4 regions of the Pseudocitrobacter corydidari genome follow, and region 1 is predicted to be linked to each of the others. Evidence: riboswitches for the same ligand, from Rfam matches in the RefSeq annotation. Region 1 holds a riboswitch; each other region holds the start of a gene.

Region 1 (3,932 bases):
GTTTTCCAGCTTTCCTGCGGATGCGCGTGCAGGTAGTCGCTGCCTTTTTTCAATGCCGCGAGGAATTTTTTAATCTTCGGTTCTTCAGCCGCGTCTTTATTTGCCACCAGAATCAGTTCATCGTAGGCGGGTACGCCGTAATCCTCGACGTTAAACACTACCGGCTCTTTCCCCTGAAGCTGAATTTCCAGCGCCTCGATGTTGCGATAGCCGCCAATCACCGCGTCCACTTTACCGGTCAGCAGGGCACTGGTTAACTGGAAGTTAACGTTGATAAGCTTCACCGCATCTGCTGGCGTATTGCTATGTTTCAGCATCGTATCAAGCGTAGCCTGCTCGATACCACTGACAGAATAGCCCACGCTTTTGCCTTTTAAATCAGCAGGCGATTTAATCGTTTTATCCAGCGCAATCACCGTATTCAGCGGCGTATTGATGAGTGTGCCTACACGCATCAGTGGTAAGCCCTGATCGGCAAAGAAGTGCAGCTGCGGTTGATAGGTGATTGCCAGATCGGCCTGTTTTGCCGCCACCAGGCGCGGAGGCAGCGCCGGATCGGAAGGCGGGATAATCGTAACGTCGAGGCCTTCCTCCTTAAATGCGCCGATTTGCTGTGCCACCATCACGGGGGCGTGGTCGGGGTTGATATACCAGTCCAGTACCAGCGTTACTTTCTCCAGCGCCCAGGCGTTTGGCGAAAGGGTGCTGGCAATAATCAGCGCAGAGAGAGCAGGTTTCAGTATTTTTGTTGTCATCGTAGTTTTCTCAATGGTTATCCGGAATCCAATAAATCAGGCGATGTAAAAGGGCATCAATGATCATCCACAGCGAGATGGTCATCAAAACGAGTATCAGAAGGGCGGCGAAGCAGATATCACTCTGCATGCGCGCGTTGGCGTTGAGCATCACGTAACCCAAACCTTCCGCCGAGCCAACCCATTCGCCAATGATGGCGCCGATGGGCGCAACGGCTGCCGCCATGCGCAGGCCGGAACCAAAAGCAGGCAGGGCAGCCATCAACTGAACGTGGCGAAGCAGTGTCCAGCGTGATGCCCCCATGGTGCGGGCCAGGTCGAGATAATCACCGCTCACCCGGCGCAAACCGTCAAACAGCGCCGACGTCACCGGGAAGAAGATAATCAGCACCGCCATGGTGACCTTGGCACTCATGCCAAAACCAAACCACAGTACCAGCAGCGGGGCGAGGGCGAAGACCGGGATCGCCTGGCTGGTTAATACCACCGGCATCACCCAGCGCTGAAGACGGAGAGAAAAGACCATGCACAGCGCCAGAATCGCCCCGAGCAGTACGCCAATCACCAGCCCACTGGCGATTTCCGCCAGGGTAATCAACGTGTGCCAGCCGAGGTAACGACCATTATCGTGCAGGGCCTGAACTACCGCCGTGGGTGAGGGCAGCAGGAATGCCGGAATAGAGCCGAGCGTCGCCAGCCACCATAACCCCACTAAGCCTGCAAACAGCGTCAGCCCGCGCCAGATACGTGATAAGAAAATCACAGAGCCCCCCGAATGAGCTGTTGCATAAGCTCACGTTGACTCTGGATAACCAGCGGATCGTCAAGCTCGCGTGGAGGTAGGCCAGCCATAACGTGGGAGTCATCGATACCGCCAGGATGTTTCGCCAGAACCAGAATGTGATGACTCAGGCGGCAGGCCTCTACGGGGTCGTGTGTGATCAGTAACACGGTACGATCAGCCAGCAATTCCGCCGCCAGCGCCTGAATCGTGGCGCGGGTAATCGCGTCCAGCGCGGAAAACGGCTCATCCATCAGGACAATCGGCTGCTGTTCGTAGAGGGTTCGGGCGATGGCGGCGCGCTGGCGCATCCCGCCGGATAACGTCTGCGGCAGGGCGCGGCCATAACTGCTTAGCCCCACACGCTCAAGCAGCTCTTGTGCCCATTGGCGATCGGCTTTTTCTCCGCGTAAACGCGCGCCCAGGCAAACATTCTGTTCAATGGTTAACCACGGATAGAGCAGATCGCGCTGACCCATCCAGGCGATTCGGCCTGCAAGCGGGCGACCATGTTCATCCGTCACGCTACCCGATGTGGGGGCTGCCAGCCCGGCAACAATGCGCAGCAGGCTGGTTTTACCCGCACCGCTGGCCCCCAGCAAGGAGACGAAATGCCCTGCCGGGATAGTCACGTTCAGGTTCTCGAATATCGTCTTTTTGCCATAACGCAGCGTAAGGTCTGTCAGTCTGATCGCGGGGGATTCATTCACTGCCTTCATGATTTCGCGTTCAGCCCCATCTGCCAGAACGCGCCTTCCAGCCGGGTGGCGGTGGTGAAGATAGACGAAAGCTCAGCGATACGGCTTTCCCCACCGCGCTGAGCCGCCAGATTTTCAAATAGCGTCAAAGAGGCTTGCACACCTTCCAGATAGCCCTCATCGCCATAGTTACGGATCCACGCGGCGTAGGGATTACCCTCAAAGACGGTCGCCGGATCGTTGAGCAGACACAGACCGATTTCCGCATAGCCCGCCACGCATGGCATCAGGGCGGTGAGCAGGTCGAGCACGTCGCCAGAATGCCCCACATCCAGCACGTAACGGGTGTAGTTCACCGTTTCGGCGGCTTCTTCCACCTGCGTAACGTCGGATTCCGTTAATCCCCATTGCTGGCAGTAGCTGATATGCAGCGGCAGTTCGTTAAGAATCGCGTTCAGTGATGCCGTCGCCGCGCGCATCTCCGGCAGGTTTTGCAGTTTGCTCACCAGCAGCGCGTAGGCGCGGGCGAAGTGAACTAAAAACAGGTAATCCTGGGTGAGATATCGGCGGAACGCAGGTTCAGGCAGGGTACCATCGCCCAACTGCTGGACAAATTCATGGGCGACATAATCGTGCCAGTGGTGACCCGCAAGCGTGCGAAGGCGTCCGTAAAGACCAGTTTCAAACAGGGGTAAAGACATGGGACCTCCAGGAATAAAGTGGAGATCCGGGCGCAATGAGGGAAGAACAGGAATTGGCTGTGTAAATAGATGGCTAACCCGTCCCTTCGCTGGCATGACCCAGATCAGGTTCTAAGGGTTCGGCTTGCGCCATCTCAGCCCATTACTGGACACCCCTCGGACAGGAGGTTTTATACGATATTTTGTCTGTGAATACAACGAGGGGGGAACGCTTACCGGAATGACTTCCGGCAAGCGTGCTGCTATCAGGCTTTAGGAATACGTAAAGTCTGGCCGGGATAAATTTTATCCGGGTGAGAAAGCATCGGACGGTTGGCTTCAAAGATTTTGTTGTACAGATTGGCGTTGCCGTAAACGTTTTTGGAGATAGCGCTCAGCGTATCGCCGGATTTCACGGTGTAGTAGGTGGCTTCATCCGCGCTATCGGCAGCGGTAATGTTATTCTCAACTTCACTGACTCCGGCAACGTTACCGACGGCGACCTGAATTTTCTCTTTCTCTTCCTGGGTTAGCCCGTCACCAGTGACGCTGGCTTTCCCGTCGACGACCGTCACCTGAACTTTATCCGCACCGGGAATATTGAGTTTCTTTAAATGCTCGGTGATTTTTTCGCCCTGGTCCTGATGCGAATCCGTCAGTTTGTCCCACAGTTTTTCACCTGCTTCTTTCACGAAGTTAAACAGTCCCATATCCGTTCTCCAGTAAAGAATGTCAGGGTAAGCATAGCAGATGAGGTGCGCTACGCCGGATTTGCGTAGCGCACAAAAGGCAGGATTAATGGCCCCAGCGAGTTTTCAGATAATTCACCGCCTGGCGAGTTTGCGGTTGGTTGAGGTTATCTTCCCGGAACAGAATCGTCCCGTTGATTTCCGGTATAGATTCATTGAGATCGATCTGCTTACTCAGCTCTGGTACGCCGCCATTCACCGCCCAGTCAGGTTCCTTTTTCGATGGTTCGCCCACTTTATACAGCGCCACGCCAATATACAGACGCGTT
Region 2 (3,932 bases), 2.2 Mb from region 1:
TAACGGTAAACGCTTTGCTGCTACCGCCTTCGACCATGTAGGTCGCCAGCGTCCACGGGCTGCCGGAGAAACCAATCAGCGGCACTTCGCCTTTCAGTTCGCGGCGGATTGTACGCACCGCGTTCATCACATAACCCAGTTCGCCTTCCGGGTCCGGAATCGGCAGCTTATCAACATCTGCTTTGCTGGCGATCGGCGAGGTAAAGCGTGGGCCTTCGCCCGCTTCAAAATAGAGCCCGAGGCCCATTGCATCCGGGATGGTCAGAATATCGGAGAACAGAATGGCCGCATCCAGCGGGTAACGGCGCAGCGGCTGAAGGGTGACTTCGCAAGCCAGCTCGGCGTTTTTGCACAGGGACATAAAATCCCCGGCCTGGGCACGGGTCGCTTTATATTCCGGTAAATAGCGGCCCGCCTGGCGCATCATCCAGACAGGGGTGACATCTACAGGCTGACGCAGCAGCGCACGCAGGTAACGATCGTTTTTCAGTTCGGTCATTTTTCCATTCCTTGAGCTCTTTCACGCCAGTGTAACATGAGTGTCACTCATACTCTGCCCGGCAGAGTGCGACAGTATCTTCAATCAGTCGACGGGCGACGGTTCCCGGCGGCGGCAGTAACGGTAAATCGTCATAGCGATACCAGTTGGCTTCCAGCAGCTCTTTGGGGTCGATCACGATATCGCCGCTGTCATACTCGGCCATAAACGCGGTCATCAACGATTGCGGGAACGGCCATGGTTGAGAGGTGACATAACGCAGATTTTTGATTTTGATACTGCTCTCTTCCATCACTTCGCGCGCAACGGCCTGCTCCAGCGTTTCGCCCACTTCAACGAACCCGGCCAGCACGGTGTGAACGCCGTTGCGATGACGCGTATGCTGTGCCAGCAGAATGGTGTCATCGCGACGAATGGCAACGATGATACAGGGCGCGATCTGCGGATAGTAGCGTTGGCGGCAGTGGTCGCACAGCATCGCCCATTCGGTTTTACTGGGATGCATGGTATGCCCGCAGTAACCGCAGAATTTATGCGAACGATAAAACTCGGCCAGCTGCACGCCGCGCCCGGCAAGTTGAAAAAGCCCCACATCCTGGTCGAGAATTTGCCGCAGCGAGCCCATATCATGACGACGCTGTTGCTGAATCAGCCACACCGGCGAGCCCTGCCATTCACCAATCAGCAGCGCGCGTTGCCCCGCAAGATCGAAATTTCCCGCTTCGCCCCAGGGTAATTCTCCGCCCGGCAGCCATAATTTTTGTTCATGGCTGACAACCCACCAGCCGATGTCTAATTTTTCAATTATACGATCCATATCTATTGCACTACCTTTGCTTCACTGGCATGTTGTTTACATTGTCGTTACATCTTAGTGCGCAGTCTTTAAATCCACTTGTGCGGAGTCAATCACATGTTAAACCAGCTCGAAAGCCTGACGGAGCATGTTGGAGGCAGTAACAAACTGGTCGACCGATGGCTCAACATTCGCAAGCAATTGCTTATCGCATATTCCAACCTGATTGGGATTAAGCCTGGCAAAGAATCGTTTATACGGCTGAATGAAAAAGCACTGGATGATTTTTGTCAGCGACTGGTGGACTACCTCTCCTCCTGCCACTTCAGTATTTATGAACGCATTCTCCATAAATTGGAAGGTGACGCCGCGCTTTTAACCGCCACCAAAATTTGGCCCAAGCTGGAAGCCAACACCCAGTTGATCATGGACGCCTACGATTCCAGCTTGGAGACGGCCATCGATCACGATAATTGCTTTGAATTTCAACAAGCATTGTCGGATATTGGCGAAGCGCTGGAGGCACGTTTCGTGCTCGAAGATAAGCTTATTATGCTCGTGCTGGATGCAATGCATGAGAATGCCGGGATCAAACGTCCCGCTTGAGATTTTACGCATTAACGCGTAGTTTACATTCATCGTCCCATTTATGGGGCTACATCTTGTCGGAGTGCCACGTGTGAAAACACAGGCTGAGACCGTTAATTCGGGATCCGCGGAACCTGATCAGGCTAATACCTGCGAAGGGAACAAGAGTAATTCAGCTTTATGCCTCTGCCCTCACGGGCGCTGTGCATCCATTACTCCATCCGTCGTCTGACAAGCCATATCCTTTTTTATTTGGTATGCGCTATGTCTACAACAAAACTGACTCGCCGCGAACAACGCGAACAGGCTCAACGCTTTATTCATACTCTGGAAGGCACCGCTTTCCCTAACTCGCGCCGTATTTATCTCGCCGGTACACAGCCTGGCGTACGCGTGCCCATGCGCGAAATTCAGCTTAGCCCCACGTTCACTGGCGGCAGCGAGGATAATCCGCAGTACGAAGAGAACGAAGCAATTCCAGTGTATGACACCTCTGGCCCCTATGGCGATCCAGCCGAAAAAATCGATATCCGCCAGGGCCTGGCCAAACTGCGCCAGCCGTGGATTGACGCGCGCGCCGATAGCGAAACCTTAACGGCCCGCAGCTCCGCCTATACTCAGGCCCGCCTTGCGGACGACTTCCTCGACGAACTGCGCTTCAACAGCCTGCTGACGCCAAAACGCGCATTACCCGGCAAACGCGTCACCCAGCTGCACTATGCGCGACAGGGAACCATCACCCCGGAAATGGAATTTATCGCCCTGCGCGAAAACATGGGGCGCGAGCGTATTCGCAGCGAAGTATTGCGCCAGCAGCATCCGGGGCAAAGCTTCGACACACTGCTACCGCAAAACATCACGCCTGAGTTTGTCCGTGCCGAAGTGGCGGCAGGCCGGGCGATTATCCCGGCCAATATAAATCATCCGGAATCGGAACCGATGATCATCGGGCGTAACTTCCTGGTGAAGGTGAACGCCAATATTGGTAACTCCGCAGTGAGCTCCTCGATTGAAGAAGAGGTGGAAAAACTGGTGTGGGCGACGCGCTGGGGCGCCGACACGGTGATGGACCTCTCCACCGGGCGTTACATCCACGAAACCCGCGAGTGGATCCTGCGTAACAGCCCGGTACCGATCGGCACCGTGCCGATCTACCAGGCGCTGGAGAAGGTTAACGGGATCGCCGAGGATCTGAGCTGGGAAGCGTTCCGCGACACGTTGCTGGAACAGGCTGAACAGGGCGTAGACTACTTCACCATCCACGCGGGCGTGCTGCTGCGTTACGTGCCAATGACCGCTAAACGCCTGACCGGTATTGTGTCACGCGGCGGCTCAATCATGGCGAAATGGTGCCTCTCGCATCATCAGGAAAACTTTCTTTATCAGCACTTCCGCGAAATTTGTGAAATCTGCGCCGCCTATGATGTGTCGCTGTCGCTGGGCGACGGCCTGCGTCCTGGCTCGATTCAGGACGCCAACGATGAAGCCCAGTTCGCCGAGCTTCACACGTTGGGCGAGCTGACCAAAATCGCCTGGGAATATGACGTGCAGGTGATGATTGAAGGGCCCGGCCATGTGCCGATGCAGATGATCCGCCGCAATATGACTGAAGAGCTGGAGCACTGCCACGAAGCGCCGTTTTACACACTGGGGCCGCTCACTACCGATATTGCCCCAGGCTACGACCATTTCACCTCCGGGATTGGCGCGGCGATGATTGGCTGGTTCGGCTGCGCGATGCTCTGCTACGTCACGCCAAAAGAGCACCTCGGCTTACCGAATAAAGACGATGTGAAGCAAGGACTTATCACTTACAAGATCGCCGCCCACGCGGCAGACCTGGCAAAAGGTCACCCCGGCGCGCAGATCCGCGATAACGCCATGTCGAAAGCGCGCTTTGAATTCCGCTGGGAAGATCAGTTTAACCTGGCGCTCGACCCCTTCACCGCCCGCGCCTATCACGATGAAACGCTGCCGCAGGAATCGGGCAAAGTTGCCCATTTCTGCTCGATGTGCGGGCCCAAATTCTGCTCCATGAAAATCACCCAG
Region 3 (3,932 bases), 760 kb from region 1:
TTAACCACTGGATGCGCAAACTACGTCAGCGAGCTGGAAGCGCTGACTAATCTGGAGATTCTGGAACGCGCGTTCCAGCAGCCATCGCCGTCACTGATCGCGTTATCTTAAGGAGAATATATGCAACGGATTTTAAATTGCCGCACCCATGATTTTGCCAAACCGGCTGCTGCAAGCGAGCTGGTGCAGGCCATTGTCGCTTCTGAAGGACGCGTGATTATGGCGGAAGTCGCGGCAGGGGCGAGCCCGCTGTACGGCGAAGTGACCAATGGCGAGCTGCTTTGCGCGTTTGGCTGCGATCTGCTGCTGGTAAAAGGAATGAATTGCCGCACTCAGGCGATTCAGGGATGTGAAAACCTTGCCCACTTTAAGGCGCTGACGGGGCGACTGATTGGCGTCAGCATGGAAGTGCTGGCAGATCCGTCGCTGGACGATCCTCGCGCCTGTAACCTGAATAATCTTGCGCTGCTGCAGGAGGCAGATTTTTACTGCCTGACGGCGTATGACAAACCGGGCGTCACCACTGAGCGCGTCATTGACGCACTGCGCCAGATTCGCGCGATGACCGATAAAATGATCCTGGTGGCGAAGTTTTATGCGTCTGGCCTTGCCGAACCGCAGGAGTACGCCCGCTATGTTCTGGAAGGTGCCGATGGCGTGATGATTCCCGCGCCAGCCAGCTGTCGCGGCGCCTCAGAAGAGAAGGTGGCCTGTGCGCTGGCGGCGGTTCAGGCCGTCGGTGGCGTGGGTATCACCACGCTCAGCAGCAGCCAGGAGGGCGCTGACGAAGACACGGTGCGGCAAATTGCGCTGGCCAGTAAACGCTGCGGCGCCGATATGTATAACTTCGGCGATGCGGGCGTTGCCGGGATGGCTGACCCGCAGGCGCTATATGCGTTTTCGATGGCCGTTCGCGGTCGCCGCCACACCTGGGTGAGAATGGCGGCGTCACTGGCGCGCTAAACCAGCGTCATTAAAAAGAACCCGGCGGCGGTCATCAGGAGCGATCCCACCACGTGAGTCATCACCGAAATCATCGCCCACAGATAGTTGCCGTTTTGCAGAAGGGTGACGATCTCCGCCGAAAAAGTGGAAAAGGTCGTCATCCCGCCGCAAAGTCCAGTGGTAATCAGTAACTTCCATGCCGGGTCCAGTTGCGGCTGGCGCAAAAAGAACGCCAGCGCCGCGCCAATAATAAAACCACCGACCAGATTAACTACCAGCGTTCCCGGTGGCAGGCTGGGGAAAAGGCTGTTCAGTTTCATCGACAGCCACCAACGAATCACACACCCGGTAGAGCCGCCAATAATAACGGCCAGTAATGAACGATACATCACGCGCGTAAATCCTTATGCTAAATGTTTGATCAGCACATCCACCGTCAGATGGTTGATGTACTCAAGGGAGTGGGAGGCGAGCACGCCCAGCAGGCGATTGTGATGCCCGGCAATGACCAGGTCGATACGTCGGTCGCGAATGCAGGATTCGACATCTTCAAAGCGACGGGTGGTGACCAGCTCCAGCGTTTGTACCGGTAGGGAAACGGATTCTGCCAGCTCGCTCAACAGGGCTTTGGCCTGAATGACTTCCTGCGAAACCACATCATCCATCAGGCTGTCAGAGACATCATTGAGGGCACGATAATCGGTGCTGATATGCGCGATGGTTATCGTCATCGCGTTCTCCTGCGCCATTTTTGCGGCGTGCTCAAGCAGGGGAATGCCATCAAGGCTGTTGTTAATCAGCACCAGCGCATGGTTGTAAACAGGCATAAAAAAACCTCGTCAGGTTGCGAGGTATGAGCGGGTCTTCAAATGACAGACAGCCTGACATACCTCCATGTTAAGAGGGTATACCAGGCGTCATCAGCCCCAGCGGGGCGGTTGGGAAAGGTGGAACGCCATCACCTTTGTGAATAATTTTGGACCGATGATAGGGGGAATGCAAATGATTTGTGCGGCTTGCTTCCGCCCGGTACTTGCCGTAACCTGCTGCGATACACGAATTCGTTGTATCAATGACTCGGGGTGCCCTTCCTTCGTGAAGGCTGAGAAAAACCCGTACCACCTGATCTGGATAATGCCAGCGTAGGGAAGTCAGAGACCGTCAGGTCATTGCTTCTGGACGTTCTGGCAGGAGCAAACCATGCAAGCAGAGCCGCTTAGCCGCGCGCAAATCGCGCATTCGTTACATCTTTTTCGTCATCACGCCCCCCTTGTTCACTGCATGACTAACGACGTCGTGCAGACCTTCACCGCCAACGTACTGCTGGCGCTCGGCGCATCCCCCGCGATGGTGATTGATGCGCAGGAAGCCGCGCAGTTCTCTGGCATTGCCGATGCGTTATTGATAAACGTCGGCACGCTCACGCAGCCGCGCGCGCAGGCGATGAAAGCCGCCGCGCTAAGTGCGAACGCCGCAGGTAAGCCCTGGACTCTCGACCCTGTCGCCGTGGGCGCATTAACGCTGCGCACCGAGTTTTGCCACGACCTGTTGACCTTAAAACCCGCCGCCATTCGGGGGAATGCCTCTGAAATTATGGCGCTGGCGGGAATGAGCGCGGGCGGGCGCGGCGTGGACACCACTGATACCGCCGCTGCAGCACTTCCGGCGGCACAGGCTCTGGCGCGTCAAATCAATACCGTTGTGGCGGTGACGGGCGAAGTGGATTACATCACCGATGGACAACGCGTTGTCGCGGTAACGGGCGGCGACCCGTTGATGACCCGCGTGGTGGGCACCGGCTGTGCATTGTCGGCGGTGGTTGCGGCAAGCTGTGCGCTGCCGGGCGACAGGCTGGATAACGTCGCTTCTGCCTGTGCCTTTATGAAACTGGCCGGTGGTCGTGCGGCGGTCGATAACGGACCGGGCAGTTTTGTCCCGGCATTTCTAGATGCACTGTATGTACTTGATGGGGAGGCTCTGGCATGAAACGGATTAACGCATTAACCATTGCCGGTACCGATCCAAGCGGTGGCGCGGGCATTCAGGCGGATCTGAAAACCTTCTCAGCACTGGGCGCATACGGCTGTTCGGTGATCACCGCGCTGGTGGCGCAAAACACCCATGGCGTGCAGTCGGTCTATCGTATTGAACCGGATTTTGTCGCCGCGCAGCTGGATTCCGTGTTTAACGATGTGCGCATCGATACCACCAAAATCGGGATGCTGGCGGAAACCGATATCGTTGAAGCCGTGGCCGAACGTTTGCAGCGCCATCGGGTGGAAAATGTGGTGCTGGATACGGTCATGCTGGCCAAAAGCGGTGATGCGCTGCTCTCGCCCGCAGCGGTAGAAACCCTGCGTCAACGCCTGCTGCCGCAGGTCTCGTTAATTACGCCGAATCTGCCGGAAGCGGCGGCATTGCTGGATGCGCCGCATGCGCGTAATGAGCGTGAAATGCTGGAACAGGGGCGCGCGCTGTTGGCGATGGGCTGCGGCGCGGTCCTCATGAAAGGCGGCCATCTGGATGACGCGGAAAGCCCCGACTGGCTGTTTACCCGCGATGGCGAGCAGCGATTTACCGCGCCGCGCGTCAACACCAAAAATACCCACGGCACGGGTTGTACGCTGTCGGCGGCGCTGGCGGCACTGCGCCCGCGCCATAGCAGCTGGGGCGACACGGTGCTGGAAGCGAAAACCTGGCTCTCTGCCGCGCTGGCGCAGGCCGATACTCTGGAAGTCGGCAGCGGGATTGGCCCGGTGCACCATTTTCACGCCTGGTGGTGATGGCGCAATGAAAAGCCCGCCAAGGCGGGCTTAGGGAGATAAAAGGGTGCTATGAAGAAGAGAGCTAGCCCATAAAGAGTGGCGGGGATAACTCCCCGCCGGTGCTCTTACTCGGATTCGTAAGCCGTGAAAACAGCAACCTCCGTTTGATCAGTTCGAATACGGACCTCGCAGAGATCCTTTCTCGTGACCAGCACCACCAGA
Region 4 (3,932 bases), 1.7 Mb from region 1:
GCGCAAGCATCGCCGCTCGCGCCGGGTCATAATCAAAATTAAGCGCCTGATAAATCGCCAGTTCAATGGTCGTTGCTTTCGGCCCGCCGCCCAGCGATAGCACGGTGGCAAAGCTGGCAAAACAGAGCATAAAGATCAGCGTGCTGATGGGCAGAATTTGCCGACGCAACCAGGGCCATTCCACGAAGCGAAAGAAGTTAAATCCGCGCATACCAAGCTGCGCGGCAAGCTGGCGCTGCTCGCCGGGAATTTGTTCCAGCGCCTGAAGCAGCAGGCGGGTCGCCATTGGCATGTTGAAGAAGACGTGCGCCAGCAGGATGCCCTGCAATCCATAAGGCGAGAAATGCCACTCCAGCCCGAGTGATGTGAATATCTGCGCCAGCCAGCCCTGACGCCCGTAGACGCTGAGGATGCCGAATACCGCGACCAGCACGGGCAAAATCAGCGTCATGGCGCACAGGCGCAGCAACGTTTCGCGGCCAGGGAAACGGCGGCGATAGAGCGCGCGGGCGAGGAAAATAGCGGGCACCACCGACAGTAGCGCGGAGAGAAACGCCTGCCAGAAGGAGAAACGCACGACGTGCCAGAGGTAGCTATCTGCCAGCAGCGTCTGCCAGCTGGCTTCCGGGGCGCTAAACCACAGTGCCAGAAAGGCGGCCAGGGCCACGGCGACGATAAGCGTCGCCGCCGTCATTCCTGGCCAAATCCAGCCGGGAATTAACGGCTGACGGCGCGTTGCCATGTCGCAATCCAGTTCTGACGCTGTGCAGCGACGTCCTGCGGGGTAAATTCCAGCGCAGTTTGCGGTTTGACGAGTGAATCAAAGCCTTTTGGCAGCGTCACGTCGGCCACCGGATACATCCAGTTACCCGTCGGGATGGCCTGCTGGAACGCCGGGGAAACCATAAACTTGAGGAATTTTTCGGCCAGCTCAGGCTGTTTGCTGGCGGCGGTACGCGCGGCGACTTCGACCTGCAGGTAGTGCCCTTCGGCAAATGAGGCGGCGGCGTAGTTCTCTTTTTTCTCTTCGATAATGTGATACGCCGGAGAGGTGGTGTAGCTCAGCACCAGGTCGCTTTCCCCTTTCAGGAATAAACCATACGCTTCGCTCCAGCCTTTGGTCACGGTGACGGTTTTCGCCGCCAGTTTCTGCCAGGCTTCAGCTGTTTTGTCGCCATACACTTTTTGCATCCACAGCAGCAGGCCCAGGCCCGGCGTGCTGGTGCGCGGGTCCTGATAAATCACGCGCCATTTCTGGTCGCTCTCGACCAGTTCTTTCAGGCTTTTCGGCGGGTTCTTCAGTTTGTTTTTATCGTAAACGAAGGCGAAATAGCCGTAATCGAAGGGAACAAAGGTGTCATCTTTCCAGCCGCCGGGAACGGTAACGGCGCTTGCCGGAATGCCGCTTTTGGCGAACAATTTTGTCTGGCTGGCGGCCTGCAGCAGATTGTTATCCAGCCCCAGCACCACGTCGGCTTTGCTCTTTTTCCCTTCCATGCGCAGGCGGTTAAGCAGTGATACGCCATCTTCCAGCGCCACGAATTTCAGCTCGCAGGCACAGTCGGCTTCAAAGGCTTTTTTCACCACCGGGCCTGGGCCCCAGTCGGCGGCGAAGGAGTCGTAGGTGTAAACCGTGAGTACCGGTTTGGCGAAAGCTGGCAGGGCGAGAAGCGCCAACAGCGGCAGACATTTTTTTAACACTTTGCACCTCAGTGAGCAGGTGGCAAAGGATTTTGAGTTGGCCTCAAATCCCTCCGCCGGCGTTATCCGGATCAGGTTCGACGGGTTTAATCTCAGCAGACTTCTGCACCCCGTTGAGTAGCTCGCTATTGTAATGATTACGTGAATAAATCAAAAGCGCTATGGATCCGGCGGAGCGAACCACGCGGATTTAAAGTCGAACCAGCCGAGGGTGTTCATGCGCACGCCGCGCATACTGCGTTGCCCCTGAATGCGCAGCCAGTGGTGGATGAGCGGCACAATCGCCTGCTGCTCCAGCAACTGCTTGCACCAGGTGGGGAGATCCAGCTCGCCCGCATGCCACTGGCGGATATCTGCCTGCCAGTCGCGGGCGATGCAGTGTTGAAGCAGCGGCACTTCGCAAAGATGCGCGAACAGGGAGAAGTTTAACGGTAGCGTGAAGTTGGCGCTGTTGAGCCACACATCGCTAACCACTTCGCCGCTGTGCCATTCGTCGTAGTCCACTTCGTTGACCTCCAGTGTGACCTGATGTTCGGCCAGCAGTTGCGCCATGATGCGGGCAATCACTTTATGTTCGACGTGGTCGCGATAGAAACCAATCGTGATGCGCTCCAGCCCAGCGGGTTTTTCGTGGGTTTTACTGTGCGCGTGGTGCCAGCGCGGCAGCAGGCCGTAGGCCGGGAACCAGTACTGCTGATACTGTTCGCTGGCGTGATAGAGCAAATTCGCCGGGGCCAGCACGTGGCTTAGCCACTGGCGTACGTGGTGATTGGCGCCGCGCGACGAGCGGGCGTCAAACAGCAGATAGTAGCACCCCTCTTCAAGACGACTTTCGACGGCCTGTTCGCTCTGGGTGGTGCCCTGCAACGTCAGGCCACAGCTGAGATCTTCCGCCACGTCGGGTAACACCCAAACATTCACTTCATCTATTAATGCACGAAAACCGAAATACTCTTCGAAAGCGTGGATTTTGAGCTGGTTCTGGTTATTGCGCACCACCGCGTAAGGGCCGGTACCTACCGGCTGGCGGGAGAAATGCGGCATGGATGACCACTCGTGCGGCAGGATCATTGCCGGAGTATGACCGAGCAGCCACGGTAGCCAGCGGTCCGCGTGGGAGAGATGGATATCCAGCGTCCATGCGGTCGGTGACACTATTTGAGTGATATGAGAATAGAGCGGCAGCCTGTTAATGCGTTCCAGCGAATGGATAATGTCTTCCATCTCCAGCTCGCGACCATGATGGAAATGAATGCCGGGGCGCAAATAAAAGCGCCAGTGCAGAGGGGATATCTCCTTCCAGTGGTGCGCAATATCGGCTTCCAGTTCCCCGTTTTCCTCATTTATGCGCGTCAGGGCGCTGAAAATTTGCCGCGCGATATGGGTTTCTGATCGACGTAACGCCGTACCGGGCAACAGATTTTGCATCGGGCGGTAGTAGAGCACGCGCAGAATGTGCTTCCCCTGGCGAAAGCTGCGTCCCAGGTGGGAGACCAGCATTTGTCGCACCGTCGATTTGTCGCCAACCAGCTGCACCAGTTGGTCAATTCTGTCCTGCTCCAGCAGGTCTTCCGCCCGCTGCTGCTGCAATGCCAGCCCGGTATAGAGGAAGGTTAAACGCGAGCGTTTACCCCGCCCGGCCTCGGCTTCCCAGGTTAGCCAGCCCCGCGCTTCCATGGTGTTTAACAGGGTTCGCATATGGCGACGCGAGCAGCTCAGCAGCTCCGCCAGTTCGTTCAGCGTCGTTTCCTGCGCTTTGCCGTCGCAGCATTGCCACAAACGGATGAATTGTTGTTGCAGTCGACCAGAAGGCATAAAAGAGGAACTCCTGATAAAAACTCAGCAATTTATTAATCCCTATATTAAGCCAATAATCAATCTCGATGAAGCGGGGAGGTGAACATGAAGAGGTCAACCACACGTCAGTTTTATCAGCGCTATTTTTACGCAACACGTCATGTTTCCTGGCTGGCCCGCCAGTTGGCAGGGATGCGCCTTAAAATGCTTGAAGAACTGATGCAGTGGGAGGTTACGCGCTCGACCTCTGAACACTAAATCGCCAAATCATGTGTGACTGAGTATTTGCCAGCAGGTATTATCTGCTGGCTTTTTTTATTTCTCGCGCGCTAAAGGATTTCTCATGCTCTGGATTATGACGATGGGACGACGTCTCAACGGTGTCTACGCGGCCTTTATGCTGGTGGCGTTTATGATGGGCGTGGCGGGGGCGC

Evidence for each region. Region 1 has a riboswitch for thiamine pyrophosphate ahead of tenA (thiaminase II). Riboswitches for the same ligand answer to the same signal wherever they lie in the genome.
Region 2: linked by a shared signal. The riboswitch ahead of thiC (phosphomethylpyrimidine synthase ThiC) and the one ahead of tenA (thiaminase II) in region 1 are both predicted to bind thiamine pyrophosphate.
Region 3: linked by a shared signal. The riboswitch ahead of thiM (hydroxyethylthiazole kinase) and the one ahead of tenA (thiaminase II) in region 1 are both predicted to bind thiamine pyrophosphate.
Region 4: linked by a shared signal. The riboswitch ahead of thiB (thiamine ABC transporter substrate binding subunit) and the one ahead of tenA (thiaminase II) in region 1 are both predicted to bind thiamine pyrophosphate.

Annotation. Positions count from the first base shown of each region.
Region 1 covers NZ_CP087880.1:1,353,260-1,357,191, reverse strand. The annotation lists gene G163CM_RS06240 (ABC transporter substrate-binding protein) at 1-755, opposite strand, end outside; gene G163CM_RS06235 (ABC transporter permease) at 766-1,518, opposite strand; gene G163CM_RS06230 (ABC transporter ATP-binding protein) at 1,515-2,255, opposite strand; gene tenA (thiaminase II) at 2,252-2,935, opposite strand; TPP riboswitch at 3,000-3,102, opposite strand; gene lysM (peptidoglycan-binding protein LysM) at 3,181-3,624, opposite strand; gene G163CM_RS06215 (glycoside hydrolase family 10-like protein) at 3,710-3,932, opposite strand, start outside.
Region 2 covers NZ_CP087880.1:3,575,680-3,579,611, forward strand. The annotation lists gene hemE (uroporphyrinogen decarboxylase) at 1-499, opposite strand, end outside; gene nudC (NAD(+) diphosphatase) at 543-1,316, opposite strand; gene G163CM_RS16625 (Rsd/AlgQ family anti-sigma factor) at 1,413-1,901, shown strand; TPP riboswitch at 1,952-2,061, shown strand; gene thiC (phosphomethylpyrimidine synthase ThiC) at 2,148-3,932, shown strand, end outside.
Region 3 covers NZ_CP087880.1:592,501-596,432, forward strand. The annotation lists gene G163CM_RS02640 (oxidoreductase) at 1-111, shown strand, start outside; gene G163CM_RS02645 (DUF7916 family protein) at 121-963, shown strand; gene crcB (fluoride efflux transporter CrcB) at 960-1,334, opposite strand; gene G163CM_RS02655 (universal stress protein) at 1,350-1,772, opposite strand; fluoride riboswitch at 1,850-1,917, opposite strand; TPP riboswitch at 2,014-2,111, shown strand; gene thiM (hydroxyethylthiazole kinase) at 2,146-2,931, shown strand; gene thiD (bifunctional hydroxymethylpyrimidine kinase/phosphomethylpyrimidine kinase) at 2,928-3,728, shown strand; gene G163CM_RS02670 (Hok/Gef family protein) at 3,836-3,932, opposite strand, start outside.
Region 4 covers NZ_CP087880.1:3,034,004-3,037,935, reverse strand. The annotation lists gene thiP (thiamine/thiamine pyrophosphate ABC transporter permease ThiP) at 1-742, opposite strand, end outside; gene thiB (thiamine ABC transporter substrate binding subunit) at 718-1,701, opposite strand; TPP riboswitch at 1,732-1,824, opposite strand; gene sgrR (HTH-type transcriptional regulator SgrR) at 1,861-3,516, opposite strand; gene sgrT (glucose uptake inhibitor SgrT) at 3,604-3,756, shown strand; gene G163CM_RS14150 (sugar efflux transporter) at 3,842-3,932, shown strand, end outside.